4 regions of the Streptosporangium sp. NPDC000239 genome follow, and region 3 is predicted to be linked to each of the others. Evidence: riboswitches for the same ligand, from Rfam matches in the RefSeq annotation. Region 3 holds a riboswitch; each other region holds the start of a gene.
What was found. Region 3 has a riboswitch for cyclic di-AMP ahead of ABT340_RS09520 (C40 family peptidase). Riboswitches for the same ligand answer to the same signal wherever they lie in the genome.
Positions count from the first base shown of each region.

Region 1: another riboswitch for cyclic di-AMP. It lies ahead of ABT340_RS02480 (C40 family peptidase); the one in region 3 lies ahead of ABT340_RS09520 (C40 family peptidase).
Region 2: another riboswitch for cyclic di-AMP. It lies ahead of ABT340_RS12005 (coiled-coil domain-containing protein); the one in region 3 lies ahead of ABT340_RS09520 (C40 family peptidase).
Region 4: another riboswitch for cyclic di-AMP. It lies ahead of ABT340_RS29470 (NlpC/P60 family protein); the one in region 3 lies ahead of ABT340_RS09520 (C40 family peptidase).

Region 1 covers NZ_JBEPEI010000001.1:536,356-540,399, forward strand. The annotation lists gene ABT340_RS02465 (NYN domain-containing protein) at 1-79, shown strand, start outside; gene ABT340_RS02470 (C40 family peptidase) at 265-1,212, shown strand; cyclic di-AMP (ydaO/yuaA leader) riboswitch at 1,670-1,828, shown strand; gene ABT340_RS02475 (hypothetical protein) at 1,985-2,239, opposite strand; gene ABT340_RS02480 (C40 family peptidase) at 2,139-2,480, shown strand; gene ABT340_RS02485 (gluzincin family metallopeptidase) at 2,577-3,359, shown strand; gene ABT340_RS02490 (M48 family metallopeptidase) at 3,356-4,044, shown strand, end outside.
Region 2 covers NZ_JBEPEI010000003.1:622,288-626,331, forward strand. The annotation lists gene ABT340_RS11990 (RNA ligase RtcB family protein) at 1-115, opposite strand, end outside; gene ABT340_RS11995 (hypothetical protein) at 432-572, shown strand; gene ABT340_RS12000 (winged helix-turn-helix domain-containing protein) at 585-800, shown strand; gene ABT340_RS12005 (coiled-coil domain-containing protein) at 1,095-2,072, opposite strand; cyclic di-AMP (ydaO/yuaA leader) riboswitch at 2,075-2,209, opposite strand; gene galT (galactose-1-phosphate uridylyltransferase) at 2,281-3,360, opposite strand; gene ABT340_RS12015 (DeoR/GlpR family DNA-binding transcription regulator) at 3,357-4,044, opposite strand, start outside.
Region 3 covers NZ_JBEPEI010000003.1:85,786-89,829, reverse strand. The annotation lists gene ABT340_RS09530 (branched-chain amino acid aminotransferase) at 1-280, opposite strand, end outside; gene ABT340_RS09525 (3-isopropylmalate dehydrogenase) at 463-1,509, opposite strand; cyclic di-AMP (ydaO/yuaA leader) riboswitch at 1,658-1,872, shown strand; gene ABT340_RS09520 (C40 family peptidase) at 1,860-2,567, shown strand; gene serA (phosphoglycerate dehydrogenase) at 3,093-4,044, opposite strand, start outside.
Region 4 covers NZ_JBEPEI010000014.1:170,096-174,139, forward strand. The annotation lists gene ABT340_RS29460 (RDD family protein) at 1-1,146, opposite strand, end outside; gene ABT340_RS29465 (amino-acid N-acetyltransferase) at 1,393-2,028, opposite strand; cyclic di-AMP (ydaO/yuaA leader) riboswitch at 2,363-2,514, shown strand; gene ABT340_RS29470 (NlpC/P60 family protein) at 2,520-3,569, shown strand; gene ABT340_RS29475 (helix-turn-helix domain-containing protein) at 3,713-3,961, opposite strand.

The sequences.
Region 1 (4,044 bases), on a different contig from region 3:
GGTGGCCGAGTCGGTCCGCCGGATGGGCGCCAGGCCCGTTCCCGCGGTGCTGCTCCTGCGCAGGCTCGGACGCGCCTGATCCGTCCTTCCCGGCTCGGGCCGCCTCCTGGCTGACATCTACAGGTAAAGAACAAAACCGCCAAAAAGGTGAGCTGACCCTTACCGGTTCTGTACTATTTCGCCCCAGGTCTTTACGTGGTCTTTGCGTGGGGAGGCGGCGTCGTGGCCGTGGCGGGTGTGCCGGTTGGGTTCGTGCGTGTGCCGATGGCTGCGGGACTGGCCTTGGCCCTGCTCGTGACTCCGATCGGGAGTGCGGCGGCCAAGCCGAAGCCGACGGTCGCGCAGACCAAGCAGAAGCTGGCCAAGCTCAACGAGCAGGCCGACCAGCTCGTCGAGAAGTACAACCAGGCGGGCGAGAAGTGGAAGAGGGCCCGCAAGAAGTACGCGGACCTGAACGCCGACCTGTCGAAGCAGTCCGCGAAGGTCGCCGGGCTCCGCGACGACCTCGTCACCATGGCCGTCACCACCTACCAGGGCGGCGCCATCGGCTGGCCGAACCTCGTCGGTGAGGTCAACCCCAACCTGGTGCTGAGCGGCCTGGCCACGGCCGACCAGATCTCCGCCTCCCGTGCCGAGAGCCTGCACGCCTTCGACGAGGCCAACAAGACGCTGCGTGACAACCGCGACAAGGCCAAGCAGGCCTTGGCCGACGCGGACCAGACGCGCGACGAGCTGGCCGAGGAGAAGGAGAAGGTCGAGAAGATGATCAAAATCCAGACGAAGGTGCTGCGCGACCTCGGCACCTTCAGGCCGGGTGACCCCAACAGCACCGGCATGCAGTACAACGGCTCCGCCTCGGGCAACGCCAGGGCCGCGCTGACCTTCGCCTTCGCCCAGCTCGGCAAGCCCTACCGGTACGGCGGCACCGGCCCGGACAGCTGGGACTGCTCGGGGTTCGTGCAGGCCTCCTGGCGCAGCGGAGGCGTGAGCCTGCCCCGCACCACCTGGGAGCAGTGGAGCTGGGGCGCCAAGCGCAAGGTCTCGCTGAGCGACCTCCAGCCGGGGGACATCCTCTTCAGCCAGGGCCTGGGGCACGTCGGGCTCTACGCGGGCAACGGCAAGATCATCCACGCTCCCCAGACCGGGGACGTCGTCAAGGTCGTCCCCCTCTCCTCCTACGGCGGCCGTCTGCTCGGGGCCGTCCGTCCCTGACCCCCCTTGGCCCCGTCCATGTCCACGGGGCCTCTGGGGGCCGTCTGAACGCCTTCGCGACCGCGGGCCGTCCGTTCCACGGGCGGCCCGTTTGGCATGCCCGGGATCGCCGGAGTGGTCCTGTTCGACGCCCTTGTAGGTGAAGGGGCGCTTTGGGAAGTCACTGATAAATGTGATTTATGTGACACTTGTTGTGCTTCTCTGGAAGATCGTTTCGAATGTGACGAGGGTCATATTTATAAGATCGTGATGCCGCACTATCAGGCCTTTCGTAAACATGAAAACCTTTTTGTGGATCTTCGTATTTGATGGGGTCTTTGCCGGGGCTTGGTGATCGGGGTACCTTCTGGCGGTCGCAGTGAGCAAGCCATGCCACCGCGTCGAATGCCGGTCCTGCGGGCCGGTGTCCGTATAGATATCCAGTCGGCCGCCGTTCCCCGAAGGGATCGGTTCCCATCACGGCGGCCCGCCGAGTTCGTGCAGCCAGGAGGCACGGAGCCGGGGAACCATCGGCCCTTGACATGTGGCCCGGGGTGAATCGACGCGTTTGTCGTCGTAGGGCGTCTTCCCAGCCCGAACCCGTCAGCTAACCCGGTAGGCATCAGTGGAAGTCCCAAGGAGAAATCCTGTCTACCACCCTGCAAAACCCCCGTTTGTCGCGCTTTTTCCGCCTTTACCTGGGTGGATTCGTCCTCACGCTGACCGCCTCAACCGGAGCGGTGGCACTGGGGCCGGCAACAGCACAGGCGACGACGGATACCGCGGTCGCGGTTCAGGCCAGGAGTACGGCGAAGGACACGTCGAAGAGCGCATCGAAGGGCACGTCGGAGGGCACTGCCGCGAACACGGCGAAGGCCCGTGTCAAGCGCACGGCGAAGGCCGCGACGAACCGGGCCGCACGGCAGCGGTCCAGGGCCAGGACGGCCGTGGCGACGGCCAGGAAACAGATCGGCGATCCGTACCGGTGGGGTGCCTCCGGTCCCGGAGCGTTCGACTGCTCGGGCCTGGTCCAGTACGCGTGGCGCAAGGCGGGCGTCTCCCTCCCCCGGGTGACGGGCAGCCAGTACCGCGCGGTCAGGAAGAAGGTCTCGTGGAGCAAGTTGCACCTCGGTGACCTGCTGTTCTTCTACGGCAAGGGCCACGTCGGCATGTACGTCGGCCACGGCAAGATGATCCACTCGCCGAGCAGCGGCAAGTCGGTCAGGATCGTGACGTTGAAGGGGTACTACAGGTCCGCCTTCGCAGGAGCGGTCCGTCCCGGCACCTGACAGCGGCGGACGGCCCCGCCCATCCTCCCGCGGATGGGCGGGGCCGCCGCCTGCCGGGGAACGTTCCGGCCGGGGCGTCGGCTAGCATCGGCTGCCATGTCCGTCCCGAAGGGGCGCCGCGCCGTGCTCGCCGGGATGCTCGCGCTGGCGGGCGCCGGGCTCGGCGGGGCGAGGCCCACGCCGCAGACGGCCCGCGACCTGTGGCCCGGCGCCGCCGAGGTGGTCCGGGGCGAGCGCTCCCTTGTCGTCGGCCACCGTGTCCCGCCCGCCGAACTGCGTGATCTCGCGGCCAGGGCCGACCGCGCCTGCCGTACGATCGCACGGGTCTGGGGGCCGGTCAGGGCGGTGGTCGTGGTCCCCGCGACCGACGACGAGGCCGCGGAGCTCGCGGGGACGGCGCGGACCGGCGGGCTGGCCGCGCTGGCGACCGCGGACCGGGTGGTCGTGGTGCCGACGGGATACGCCAGGCTCAGCGAGACCGGCAGGGACGTGGTGATCACCCACGAGCTGACCCATCTGGCGACCGGCGCCACCAGGGGCGGGCGGGTCCCGATGTGGCTGTCGGAGGGGTTCGCCGACTACGTGGGCTACCGGGACGCGGGGATCGCCGTCAGGACCGTTGCGGCCGAGCTCGCGGCCGAGGTGCGCGCGGGCGTCCTGCCCACGGAGCTTCCCGCCGGGGACGGCTTCGCCCCCGGCGCCCCCAGACTCGCGCAGGCCTACGAGGAGGCCTGGCTCGCGTGCCGGTACGTCGCGGAGCGCTTCGGTGAGAAGGCGCTGGTGAGGCTTTACGGTAGCGATGTCGGCAGCACGCTGGGCCTGTCGCGCGCGGAGTTCACCGCCGCGTGGCGCGACCATCTCCGGAGGGAACTCTCATGACGCGGAGCGTGGAGGAGACACCGGCGCGGGAGCGGGGCGGGGCCAGGGGAGCGGGGATCGCGCTCGCCGTCCTGGGGGCGATCACGCTGGCGGTCGTGGCGTTCACCACGCCGTGGCGGGCGCTGCCCGAGGCGGCGCCGTACGTCGCGCCGGACCCGGCCCGTGACTTCACCCCGGCGCAGATCGCCAGGGCGGAGGCGTTCGACGCCGCGGTGAGCCTGCCGTCCTACCTGTCCCTGGGCCTGACGCTGGTCGTGGCCGGGGTGCTGGTCGCCACCCCGCTCGGCGCGCGGCTGCTGGGCCGCCTGCGGGGGCCGTGGTGGCTGCGGGCGTTGCTCGGCGTGCTGGTGATCTCCGTGGCCGTCGCGGTGCTGCGCTGGCCGTTCGGCATGTGGGCGGAGACCTATCTGCGCGAGTACGGCCTGTCCACCCAGACCTGGGCGTCGTGGTCGGCCGACCGGATCAAGAACACCGCGGTCGGCGCCGTGCTGACGGCGATCATGGTGGTCGCCGTGGTCGGGCTGGCCCGCCGCTACCGGCGGTGGTGGCTGCCCGCGGCGATCGGGGCCTTCGCGCTGACCATGCTCGCCTCCTTCGCCTACCCGGTGGTCGTCGAGCCCCTGTTCAACGACTTCAAGCCCATGGCCGCGGGGGAGCTGCGCTCCGGCCTGCTCGACATGGCGGC
Region 2 (4,044 bases), 540 kb from region 3:
CCTGGTGGCACTGCGTGAGGGCGTCGGACTCGATCCAGCTCTCGGGGGAGGCGAACACGGCGACGGTGGCCGGGCCTGCGGCCGTGGACGGCAGAGGGGGGCGTTGTTGCGACAAAAGGCTCTCTTCCCTTAAAGGGGCAGGCTGACAGCGCCGCGGGGCGCGTTGACGCCGTGGCGTCTCGGAGTGGCGGGGCGCTGTCCGTCAGAGCGTCATGGACACGGCGCCATGAACACCACGTTCCCTGAGCCCGCCACGCGAGGGCAAACGGTTTTGCGCCCACCGCAGTCTCGCGACCCGGCCGGCGTACGGGAAGCACGAGGCCGGCGCCTTCATCGAAGCCCGGATGAGCAGGGCGATCGGTAGTGGCGGAGAGTCTTTTTCTGACTGTGTGAATGCTGGTCGGTGAAATCACACCTGGCAGGGCGGTGGCATGGAGGCGTTGGCCTCCAAGGGGCCGGGCGGGGAGAGGTGCCGGCTGGACGAGCGGCGCCTGCAGCGGCTGCGGGCCGGGTTGGAGCGTGGTCCGGCCGCGCACGGATATGTGGAGGACCAGCGCTGGACGCCGGCCTGAATCGCCGACCTGATCGCGGTGTTGTTTCACGTCCGCCACACCTTGCGTGGGGTGTCGTGTCTTCTGCACCGCCTGGGCTGGAGTCCGCAGATCCCTGCGCAGCGGGCTGTTGAGCGCGGCGAGGGGGGTGATCACCTCGTGGGTCGTCGAGGAGTGGCCGGCGATAGAGGGCGGCGCTCGACCTGGGCGCCCGGCTGTGCTGGGAAGACGAGCGCGGGCAGAACCTGAGGCCGCCCCGGGGCCTTCTGGACGTGGATCTTTACCTCGCCGTCGACCGGCGGCCTCTCGACGACCAGTGTGCCGGTGTCGGCCTCGGGCACGCCCCGGGAGCTTCGTGACCACTTCAACCGTTGGCGGATGCGTTGCCGCGCCCAGAGCGCCGAGACCGTGGGCACGATGGCGGCCGGAGGCTCAGGAACCAGCCACGTTTGTGGGCGCGGTCCAGCCGGTGGCTCGGATCCACTCGACCAGGTCCAGGGTGGCCGGCTCGATCGAGCGCACCGCCGTGGGGTCCGATCTTCTCTAGTACATCGAGATGTGCACGTGGTCGTAGTGGTTGGCGGTCACACCGCCCCGGTTGGACATGGCACGCCAGCCGGAACCGGTGTTGATGCGCTGACGCCAGATGACGTACTTGACGCCGAGCCTGTCCCTGTTCTTCAGGGCCCAGACGGCGAGCTCGTCGCCGAGCTTGACGTTGGCCGCGGTGGGCATGGACCCGCCGGTGCTCATCATGAAGTCGCAGGCCCGGCCGAGGGGGTGCTCGCCCCCGTCGTTCGCCGATCGGTAGCAGCCGACCTCGTGGGGCAGCTGGAAGGCCTGTCCGACGGCCTCGCGCATGATCCGCGTGCGGTCGGTGATGTTGTCGGACCCGGTGGGCAGCTGGGGTGCCCAGCTGCCGTCGGAGCGGCGCCCCGAGCCTGTGGGAACGAGCTGTTCGAGCTTGTCCTCGATCACGCGGATGACCTTCTCCGCGTCCTCACGCTGAACCTGCACCGTCTTGGCCTCCTGCTCGATCTGCCTGGAGAGCTGGGCCGTCCTGTCCGCGGCCTGTTTCATGAGGTCCCGGCTCCGGGCGAAGCCCTGCAGCTGGGCGATCTGCTGGGCGGTCAGCTGTTCCATGACGGCCGCGCCGCCCACCTCGGGGGCCGACAGGATCGAGGGAAGGTCGAGGGGGCCGTTCTGGTAACGGATCTGGACGATGGAGGCGACCTCCCTGCCCGCCTCGGCGTAGGCCGCTTCCGCCTGGCGCAGGTCGGCCTGCGCGACCTTCTCCGCCTCCTGCGCCTTCTTCAACGACTCCCGTTTGGCGGCGTACGCCTCGATGAGCCGGTCGACTTTCTTGTTGAGCTGGGTCAGTTCGGCGCGGAGCCGGGACTCGTCGGGCTTCGGCGCGGCGCCCGCCGTTCCCGTGCCGCCGAGGGCGAAGGCGAAGGTGAGGGCCGAGGCCAGGCAGGCGGCGGCCGTACGTCGATGGAAAGCGGGGGACAGAGCCGTCACAGCTCTCCTCTCCTCACGCCGACCGGGTTAGCTGACGGGTTCGGGCTGGAGGAAGCCCTTCCACCGAAGTGGTTCACCCCAGATGCATGGGTCCCCGGCTCTCAGGTGAGGCACCTGAGATTAGGCATATCGTGCTGTTTGTCCGATGCGTGAGGATAGTAATGGTAAAAAGGTGACCGCGCGACCCCGAGTCGAGACCGATCGGTGATCATTCCGTGATAACGGCGCGCAGGCGCCGAGCTGTCTCCTCAGGCGGAATGTCGTTCACGAAGGCCCCCATGGCCGACTCGGACCCGGCGAGATACTTGAGCTTGTCCGGCGCCCGGCGGATGCTGAACAGCTCAAGATGCGTGTACGCCAGGTCCCTGTCCACCCGCACCGGTGCCTGGTGCCAGGCCGAGACGTACGGCATGGGCACCCCGAACAGCCCGTCCAGGCGGCGCAGCACCTCGGTGTAGAGCGGTCCGAACGCCGCACGCTCGGCGGGGTCGAGTCCGTCAAGGCCGGGAACCCCGCGGTGCGGGTAGAGATGGACCTCGACCGGCCAGCGGGCCGCGGCGGGCACGAACGCCGTCCAGTGCTCGTTGGCCGCGACCACACGCTCGGCGGCCTCCCGTTCGGCCGCGAGCACGTCGGCGAAGAGGTCGCCACCGGTGCGCTCCCTGTGCCGCCGCGCCGCGCCGAGCAGGGTCCGGGTACGCGGGGTCACGTAGGGATAGGCGTAGATCTGGCCGTGCGGATGGGGCAGGGTGATGCCGATCTCCGGGCCGCGGTTCTCGAAGCAGAACACCTGCTCGACCCCGGGCATCGCGGAGAGCGCGACGGTGCGGTCGATCCACGCCTCCATCACCAGCTCGACCCGCTCGGGAGAAAGCATGGAGAAGGAGGAGTCGTGCTCGGAGGTGAAGCAGACGACCTCGCACCTGCCGACGCCGGGCCGTACCTCACTCAGGCCGCCGACCTGCGGGTAGGCGCCCAGGTTGGTGGAGAAGGACGGGAAGCGGTTCTCGAAGACGGCCACGTCGTAGGTGGGGGAGGGGATCTCGGTCGGACGGCCGGGCGCCGACGGGCACAGCGGGCACTCGTCGGCGGGCGGCAGGAACGTACGGCCCTGCCGGTGCCCGGCGACCGCGACCCACTCCTCGGTGAGCGGGTCGTAGCGCAGCTCGGAGGCGGCGGGCCTGGGCGGCAGGTCGCGCGTGTCGACCGCGCCGCGCTCCGCGTCGTCCCGCAGGTCGAAGTAGAACAGCTCGCGGCCGTCGGCCAGGTGGGTCGCGGTGCGCCTCATCGGTCGCGGGTCCCGTCACCGGCGACGACCAGCTCACCGACCCTGGCGGCGAGTTCCTCGCGGGCCTCCCGCTCGAGCCCGGAGTCCGTGATCAGGACGTGGGCCTCGGACAGCTCGGCGATCGTGCTGATCCCGACCGTCCCCCACTTGGTGTGGTCGGCGGGCACGACCAGGCGGTGCGCCGAGGCCACGAGCGCCCGGTCCGTCTCCGCTTCGAGCAGGTTGGGGGTGGTGAACCCGGCGCGGGCGCTCATCCCGTGCACGCCGAGGAACAGGGTGTCCACGTGCAGCCCTCTGATGGCCGCGACGGCCACCGGGCCGACCAGCGCGTCCGAGGGGGTGCGCACCCCGCCGGTCAGCACCACGGTGCGGTCGGCGCGCGGCGCGCGGTGGAAGACCTCGGCGATCCGGATCGAGTTGGTGATCACCGTCAGCTCTGGCACGTCGGTCACGAAGTGGGCGAGCGTCCAGGTGGTGGTACCCGCGGAGAGCGCTATCGCCGTGCCCGGCCTGACGAGCCCGGCGGCGTGCCTGGCGATCGCCTCCTTCTCCGACTGCTGACGCGCGGACTTGGCGGTGAACCCGGGCTCCTCGGTCGAGCCGGGTCCCGTGGCCGTCGCCCCACCGTGGACCTTCTCCACGAGACCGCGCTCCGCCAGCGCCTCAAGATCCCTGCGGATCGTC
Region 3 (4,044 bases):
AGCAGGCGATCGAGCCGTTCTCCTGCCGGTAGGCCTTCAGCCCCTCGAAGAGCTCCTGGGCGTAGTGGAAGACCGACGTCGCCGGGTCGAGGCTGAGCGGGCCGTACGGCGTGAGCCGCGCGTCGTGCCAGCCCTCCCCCTCGGTGTAGTCGATGGAGATCATGTGGTCGGTGAAGGTCTGACCGAATCCGGGATTCGCCAGTACCTGCTCGCGCTCGGCCGTGGAACGAGCGTGGTCGGAGAGCTGCACGTCGAAGGTCAGCTTCTGAGCGGTGGTCATGGCGGCGGTCCTTCTCTTCGTGGCGGAGTGCACCTACGGTCCATTCTGGGACGGAGCAGGCACCGGAAAACTACTGCATATATGCCAAAATCCGGCAGCCTGCTCGGTGAGACGAACAAAAAAGACGCGCCCGGCGGCTCTGCTGAGCCACCGGGCGCGTCTGGGGTCGTGCGGGCGGCTTGTCAGCCGGCTACTCGGGCGGTGATGTCGTCGCCGATCTCGTGGGTGGTACGGCTCGCCCACCCGGTCTGGCGCTCGACCAGGTCCTCGGCCACGGCCTGCTCGACCTTGGCCGCCTCCTCGGTCAGGCCGAGGTGGTCCAGGAGCATGGCGACCGACAGGATCGTGGCGGTCGGGTCGGCCTTGCCCTGGCCCGCGATGTCCGGGGCGCTGCCGTGGACCGGCTCGAACATGCTGGGCGCGGTGCGGTCGGGGTTGACATTCCCGCTGGCCGCGAGGCCGATGCCACCGGCGACGGCGGCGCCGAGGTCGGTGATGATGTCGCCGAAGAGGTTGTCGGTGACGATCACGTCGAACCGCTCCGGCTGGGTGACGAAGAACATCGAGGCCGCGTCGACGTGGTAGTAGTCGGTGGCGACGTCGGGGTACTCAAGGCTGACCCGGTCGACGGTGCGGGACCACAGGTCACCGGCGAAGGTGAGGACGTTGGTCTTGTGGATCAGCGACAGCTTCTTGCGCGGCCTGCTGAGCGCCTTCTCGAAGGCGTAGCGGACGACGCGCTCGACACCGTAGGCGGTGTTCAGCGACTCCTGCGTGGCGATCTCGTACGGCGTGCCGCGGCGCAGCACACCACCGGCGCCCGCGTAGAGGCCCTCGGTGCCCTCGCGGATGACGACCATGTCGATGTCCTCGGGGCGGGAGCCGCCCAGCGGGGTCGCGACGCCGGGGAAGAGCTTGACCGGACGCAGGTTGACGTAGTGGTCGAGCTCGAAGCGGAGCTTGAGCAGCAACTCGCGCTCCAGGATGCCCGGCGGCACACTGGGGTCGCCGACCGCGCCGAGCAGGATCGCGTCGTAGCCGCGCAGTTCGTCGAGGACCGCCTCGGGAAGGACCTCACCGGTTCTGTGGTACCGGCCGGCACCCAGGTCGTAGGTGGTGGTCTCCACCTTCGTTCCGACGGCTTCGAGGACCTTCAGGCCCTCGGTGACGACCTCGGTCCCGATCCCGTCTCCAGGGATGACGGCCAGACGAACATTGCGCGAATCCATAACGGGCACCCTATCTGCTCTGTCTCGACAATCGAACCACCGATCTCACCCCTCGGACACTTCTCGCCCCGGAAGGCCCTGAAAAGTTTGTCCTGTTTGCGATCTTTTGACCGTTTCGTTAAGGTCCTGGCCATTCGTATCGTCGCCTAATTCGCGCAGGCCATCCCCCTCTTTCGGTCCGCGCGGAGCCGGGGAACCACTTCCGGGGTCCACGGGGCGTCCGAGCCGCACTCCGTCTGGCGGAGCACGTTTCCGGCGTTTTCCACGAGGCCCCTCGGGGCGAGTCGGCGCCACCACGCGCCGTAGGGCGACCTCCACGCCCGAGCCCGACAGCTCACCCGGCCGGCCCTATGGAAGGAACGGTCCTGAACGGCAAGACCTACCCCCGTGTCCTGACCCTGATCGTCACCGGCTCGACCATCCTCGCGACACCCGCCGTCGCACTGGCGGACTCCTCCCTCACCACCTCCTCCCCCACTCCTCTCCTCGCGCTCGCCGCCGCCGGATTCGCCCTCGCGCACCCGGCCCCCACCGCGGAGAGCTCCCGGACCCCGCTCACCGCTCCCGCCGTCGAACCCGCCCCGGCCGGCTTCTCCGGGACCGCGCGGAAGGTCCCGGCCTGGAAGAAGGCGCTGAACTGGGCGATGTCCAAGCGCGGCACACCGTACGTCTGGGGCGGCACGGGCAGGGGCGGCTTCGACTGCTCGGGCCTGATGCTCCGCGCGTACGGCGCCGCGGGCATCCGGCTGCCCCGCACGACGACCCAGCAGTACTCCGCGTTCGCCAGGAAGATCTCCTGGAAGAACCTCAAACCCGGTGACCTGGTCTTCTTCCACAACCTCGGTCACGTCGGCATGATCACCAAGCCCGGTTACATGGTCCACGCCCCGCGCAGCGGCGACGTGGTCAAGGTGGAGAAGCTGCAGGCCTGGCGCCGCGCCAGCTTCGCGGGAGCCGTACGGCCGGACCCCAAGGGGGTCGAACTCGCCGACGAGCGGGCCGAGCTGGACACGGCGATCAGGCAGTCGACCCAGGCCGGTACGGCCCTCGCCCGCTGACCCACGCCTCTCCCGGTCCCGGGCGCCGCACCGCCCGTGGCCTCGGAGGGACCCGGCTCAGGAGGAGTGCGGGGGCACTCCGCCGTTGTCGCGGCGGTCCAGCGCGGTCTGCAGGGCCTGGGCGGCCTCGTTCTCGTTGTCCTCGGGACGGTTCCAGGGATACATGTCGTACATGACGCTTCTCGTCTCGTTCGCACGGAGCTGGCTGAAGGAGGAAGGGGAGCCTGGACCCTGGTCACGGGCCCTCATCGGATCGCGGATCCGGATCACGGATCGACGGGAAACCGGGGCCGACGAACGCCATCACACCGCGGCGAGTTGCCGGCCCGCCCCTGTGTCAGGCCTCGCCGCGGCAGGTAATAAGTACGAGAACCTGGCGCATTACCAGCCATAATAACCGGCCCTCCGCAATCTGTCTCACCCCTCGTGCAGGCTTCTCATATATTGAGACGAGGCTCGGCCGGAAAAGCAGACGGCCGCCGCCCCGCGAACGGGGACGGCGGCCGTGGGAGCCGTGCTCCGGGATCAGTCGGCCAGGTCGACCGAGCGGCCGCTGTCGGCGCCGATCTCGCCGCCGATCTGGTCGATCACCTCGGCCGGGATGGCGGAGTCGACGGTCAGCGCGATGAGGGCCTTGCCGCCCTTGGCGTCCCTGGCGACCTGCATGGAGGCGATGTTGATGCCGTGGTCGCCGAGGATGCGGCCGACGACGCCGACGACGCCGGGGCGGTCGTCGTAGGTGAAGAACGACAGGTGGTCGGTCGGCTCGATCTCCATCTGGTAGCCGTTGACCTCGACGATCTTCGTGACCTGCCGCGGGCCGGAGAGCGTGCCGGAGACCGAGACGGCGCGGCCGTCGGCCAGGACACCGCGGACGGTCACCACGTTGCGCCAGTCGGGGCTCTCCGCGCTGGTCACCAGCTCGACGGTGACGCCGCGGTCCTTGGCCAGGAGCGGGGCGTTGACGTAGGTGACGGAGTCCTCGATCACGTCGGTGAAGACGCCCTTGAGGGCGGCCAGCTCCAGCACGCGGACGTCCTGGGAGGCGATCTCACCGCGCACCTCGACGTCGAGCCTGGTGGCGACCTCACCGGCGAGGGCGGTGAAGACGCGGCCGAGCTTCTCCGCCAGTGGCAGACCCGGCTTGACGTCCTCGGCGACGGCGCCGCCCTGGACGTTGACGGCGTCCGGCACGAACTCGCCGGCCAGGGCCAGCTTCACGCTGCGCGCGACCTGGGTGCCGGCCTTCTCCTGGGCCTCGTGGGTCGAGGCGCCCAGGTGCGGGGTGACGACGACCTGGTCCAGCTCGAACAGCGGGCTGTCGGTGACGGGCTCCTTGGGGAACACGTCGATGCCCGCGCCCGCGACGCGGCCTTCCTTGATCGCGGAGTAGAGGGCGCCCTCGTCGATGATGCCGCCACGCGCGACGTTGATCAGGCGAACCGACGGCTTGACCTGGTGCAGCTCACGGTCACCG
Region 4 (4,044 bases), on a different contig from region 3:
CTTGTCGTGCAGGCACTGCTTCAGGGGCTTGTCCCACAGCTGCCAGAGCACGTTCACCAGAGTGAAGATGTTGAGCACGAATCCGACCAGCGGAATGCCGCTCAGCGCGTAGGGGCCGTAGGAGACGCCCGCCCGCTTGATGGCGACATCGGGGGAGAGACCGCCCTGCAGAGCGCCTCCCACCCGGACGACCTTGATACCCATGACCATCTTGCCGACGGTCTGACCGTTCTGCCGCAACATCAGGAACTCATAGGCGACATAGATCAGACCGGCGATGATGGTGGTCAGGAAAGTCGACAGGGCGTACCCCGAGGGCTGGGTGATCACACCGCTCTCAAGGTCGAAACCGCCGTTGGTGATAAGGATCGCCGCGAGCACAAGGCTGAGGATCACCGTGGGGATCGCCAGAATGATGCCGTCGATCATCCTCGCCACCAGACGCTGCCACCATTCGGCCAGCGGAGCCGGCGCACCGGGGGGCGTGACCCCCTGGGGACCGTACCCCTGGCCGTACATGGACGCCTGGGCGCCGTAACCGGGTTGCTGGCCGTAGCCCTGCTGACCGTAGTCGGGCTGCCCGTAGGAGGGCTGCTGACCGTAGGACGGCTGGGCCGCCTGCTGGCCGTAGTCCTGGCCGTAGGAGGGCTGGGCGGCCTGCTGACCGTAACCCTGCTGCTGACCGTAGTCCTGACCATAGCCGGGCTGGGCGGCCTGCTGGCCGTAGCCCTGCTGCTGGCCGTAGTCGGGCTGCCCGTAGGCACCCGTCCCGCCCTGCTGACCGTAACCCGGCTGGGCGGCCTGCTGGCCGTACCCCTGCTGCTGGCCGTAGTCCTGGCCGTAGGAGGGCTGGGCGGCCTGCTGACCATAACCGGGCTGGGCGGCCTGCTGGCCGTAGCCCTGCTGCTGGCCGTAGTCGGGCTGCCCGTAGGCACCCGTCCCGCCCTGCTGACCGTAACCCGGCTGGGCGGCCTGCTGGCCGTACCCCTGCTGCTGGCCGTAGTCCTGGCCGTAGGAGGGCTGGGCGGCCTGCTGACCATAACCGGGCTGGGCGGCCTGCTGACCGTAGCCCTGCTGCTGGCCGTACCCGGGCTGGGTCTGCCCAGGTCCGGTGTTCGGCTGTGAGGCCTCCGATCGATATCCCACGACTGTCACATCGGGATCGAGTTCTCCGGGGGCTCGACCCGCGTTCTGTCCGTATTGCGGATGCCCCGACGGTGTGCGGTCGCGCTCGGGATCATCCTGCGGATACGGTGGCTGTCCGGTGCTCACCGCGTCACCTCACTTCGACTGCGCATGTGGCACATGTCAGACTCACATGCTTGCTGGTGCACAACGTATCGACATAGGTAACAACAGTCACCTTTCCGATCAGTCAGCACCACGGTCAAGCTAGTGGCCCCGCGGTGTCAGATGGAGCAGCATCCGGGTGTTTCCCAAGGTGTTCGGCTTGACGTGCTCCAGATCAAGGAACTCTGCCACACCTTCGTCATAGGAGGCGAGAAGTTCCGCGTAGACCTCCGGCGCGACGGGTGTGCCCTGGATCTGCCTGAATCCGTGTCTCGCGAAGAAATCGATCTCGAAGGTGAGACAGAAGACCCTGCGCAGTCCGAGGTCTCCGGCGACGCCGATGAGACGGGAGACGATCCGGTGGCCGATTCCCATACCCCGGCAGTCGGGATCGACGGCGACCGTGCGAATCTCGGCCAGGTCCTCCCACAGGACGTGCAGTGCTCCACAGCCGACGACCTTTCCCGCCACGTCGGCCACCCAGAACTCCTGGATGTCCTCATAAAGGGTGACGGTCGCCTTCTCCAGCAGGCGCGGCCCCGCTCCGGCGTAGGTGTCGACCAGGCGGCGGATGGCGCGGACGTCCGGCGTCCTGGCCCTGCGCACCGTGATCTCCGCCGACGACCCTTCCGGGACGTCGCCGGAGACCGCCACCGACTCCCCTTCCGGGGCCTCCGGGGAAACCTCGTCCCGGCCGGGTACGGCCCGCGCCGGGGACTGTTGCGCAACCTGCTCCATGACTGATCAGAGTACGTCCTCGTCACCGCTTGTTTACGGCCTGCCCTTATCTCGGCCGCGGGGTCCGTCGGATGAATCTCGCCGTCTTCTTCGCGCCCCGGGAGGCCGCCCGGCGAGCGCGTCTCGACCGGCCCCGTCCGAAGGCCTGGACCTGCGAGAATCTCCACCCCCGTGCCGGGGGAGGCGGATGCCCGGCGTGGCACATATGTCGATCATGAAATTGCGTGACCCGACCGTGACATTTCAGTTGCGAAAGCTCCACCGGCTTCACAGTTCTGGTTGAGCATGAACCGCCAATTGCACTAATGTCCGTCCTCGATGTCAGCACCCGTAAAGTGCTGCGCCGCCGAATCCCCGACTCGGGGAACCGGGGACCCACCCTCCAGCCGTCCCCCGGGGTGAATCCGATGTGCCACCGGCGCCTCGGTAGGGCTGCCTCCGGCCCGAACCCGTCAGCTAACCCGGTAGGCGGCCGAGAGAGGAGCCTGTTGGTGAAGCGCACGCGCAACCGTGGGAGAGAGAGCGCGGGCGGGAACGCCCGCCATCGAGAACACCGGGTGCGCAGGCCGCGGCACAAGGTGGTGATCGCCGGGCTCGCCTTCGCCTCCCTGCTCCTCGGCGCCCCCTTCGCCGCGACCGCGGAGCCGAAACCGAGTCTGCAGGAGCTCGCCAAGCAGGCCGAGAAGCTGCACACCGAGATCGAGACGCTCACCGAGCAGTACAACGGCGGGCGGGTCAAGCTCAAGCAGGCGCAGCGCGCCGCGGAGAGCGCGAAGAAGACCCTCGCCGCCAGCGAGTCACAGCTGGCCGAGCGGCGCACGAAGGCCACCCTGCTCGCCCAGAGCACCTACATGGCGGGTGGGCTCGCCTCGGCGCTGGCCTTCACCCAGTCGTCCAACCCGGACACCTTCCTCGACCAGGCCACCACGAACTACGCGCTCCAGCAGCAGCAGAGCGAGGAGGTCGCGCAGGTCAGCAAGGCGATCGAGACCGCCCAGCGCGCGCAGGCCAGCGCCAAGGCCCGCACCGACGAGGTCAAGAACCTCCTGTCCGACCTCGGCGACCGGCGGACCAAGATCGAACGGCTGGTGAAGCGGGTCGAGAGCGACCTGTTCAGCGAGGTGCGTTCGCAGGCCGGACGCAACCGGGGCAGCCGGGTCAAGGTCAACGTGCCGATCATCGGCTCGGGCAAGGCCGCCGAGGCCGCCCGCTGGGCCCTCACCCAGCAGCTCAAGCCGTACGTGTGGGGGGCCGAGGGCCCCAACTCCTTCGACTGCTCCGGCCTGGTGATGTGGGCCTACCAGAAGGTCGGCATCAGCCTGCCGCACTACACGGGCGACCAGTGGACCGCGGGCACCCACATCTCCTCAAGGAGCGACCTGCGCCCGGGAGACCTCGTCTTCTTCTACAGCGACCTGCACCACGTCGGGATCTACATCGGCGCGGGCCTCATGGTCCACGCGCCGCAGACCGGCGACGTCATTCACATCGCCCCGATCGACAACCGTCCCTTCGCGGGCGGGGTGCGCATCGCCGACTGAGCCGCCTGAACCGGCCGGACCGCCCCGAACCGCCGACGGCGGTTCGGGGAAGGACGCACCCGGGTCGCGTACGGCCGCAGCGGCCCCTCAGGGGGCCCCTGCCGTACGCGGGGGTCCGGGACGGCATCGGGTAAGGGCTCGCCTCAGATGAGGCGTCTGCGGGCCGCCCAGGCGACGGCCTCGATGGCCGTCGCCACGCCGATGCGGTCGCAGATTCCGCGGAGTCTACGGCGGACCGTTCTTCCGCTGATGTCGAGGCGGCGTCCGACCCGGTCGACCGTGACGCCCTTGGCCAGCTCCGCCAGCAGCACGAGATCCTCATCTGTGAGGCCGACCTCGCCCATGCCCAGGAGGCTGTCGCCGCGACGGGAATCCACTTCGGGATATGCCATCTGGAGTCGCTCCCCCCGCACCTGCTAATCGAGGCGTGAGTTGTCTGGAATCAGTGTCGCCCGTCAGGAACGGTAAACGGCTT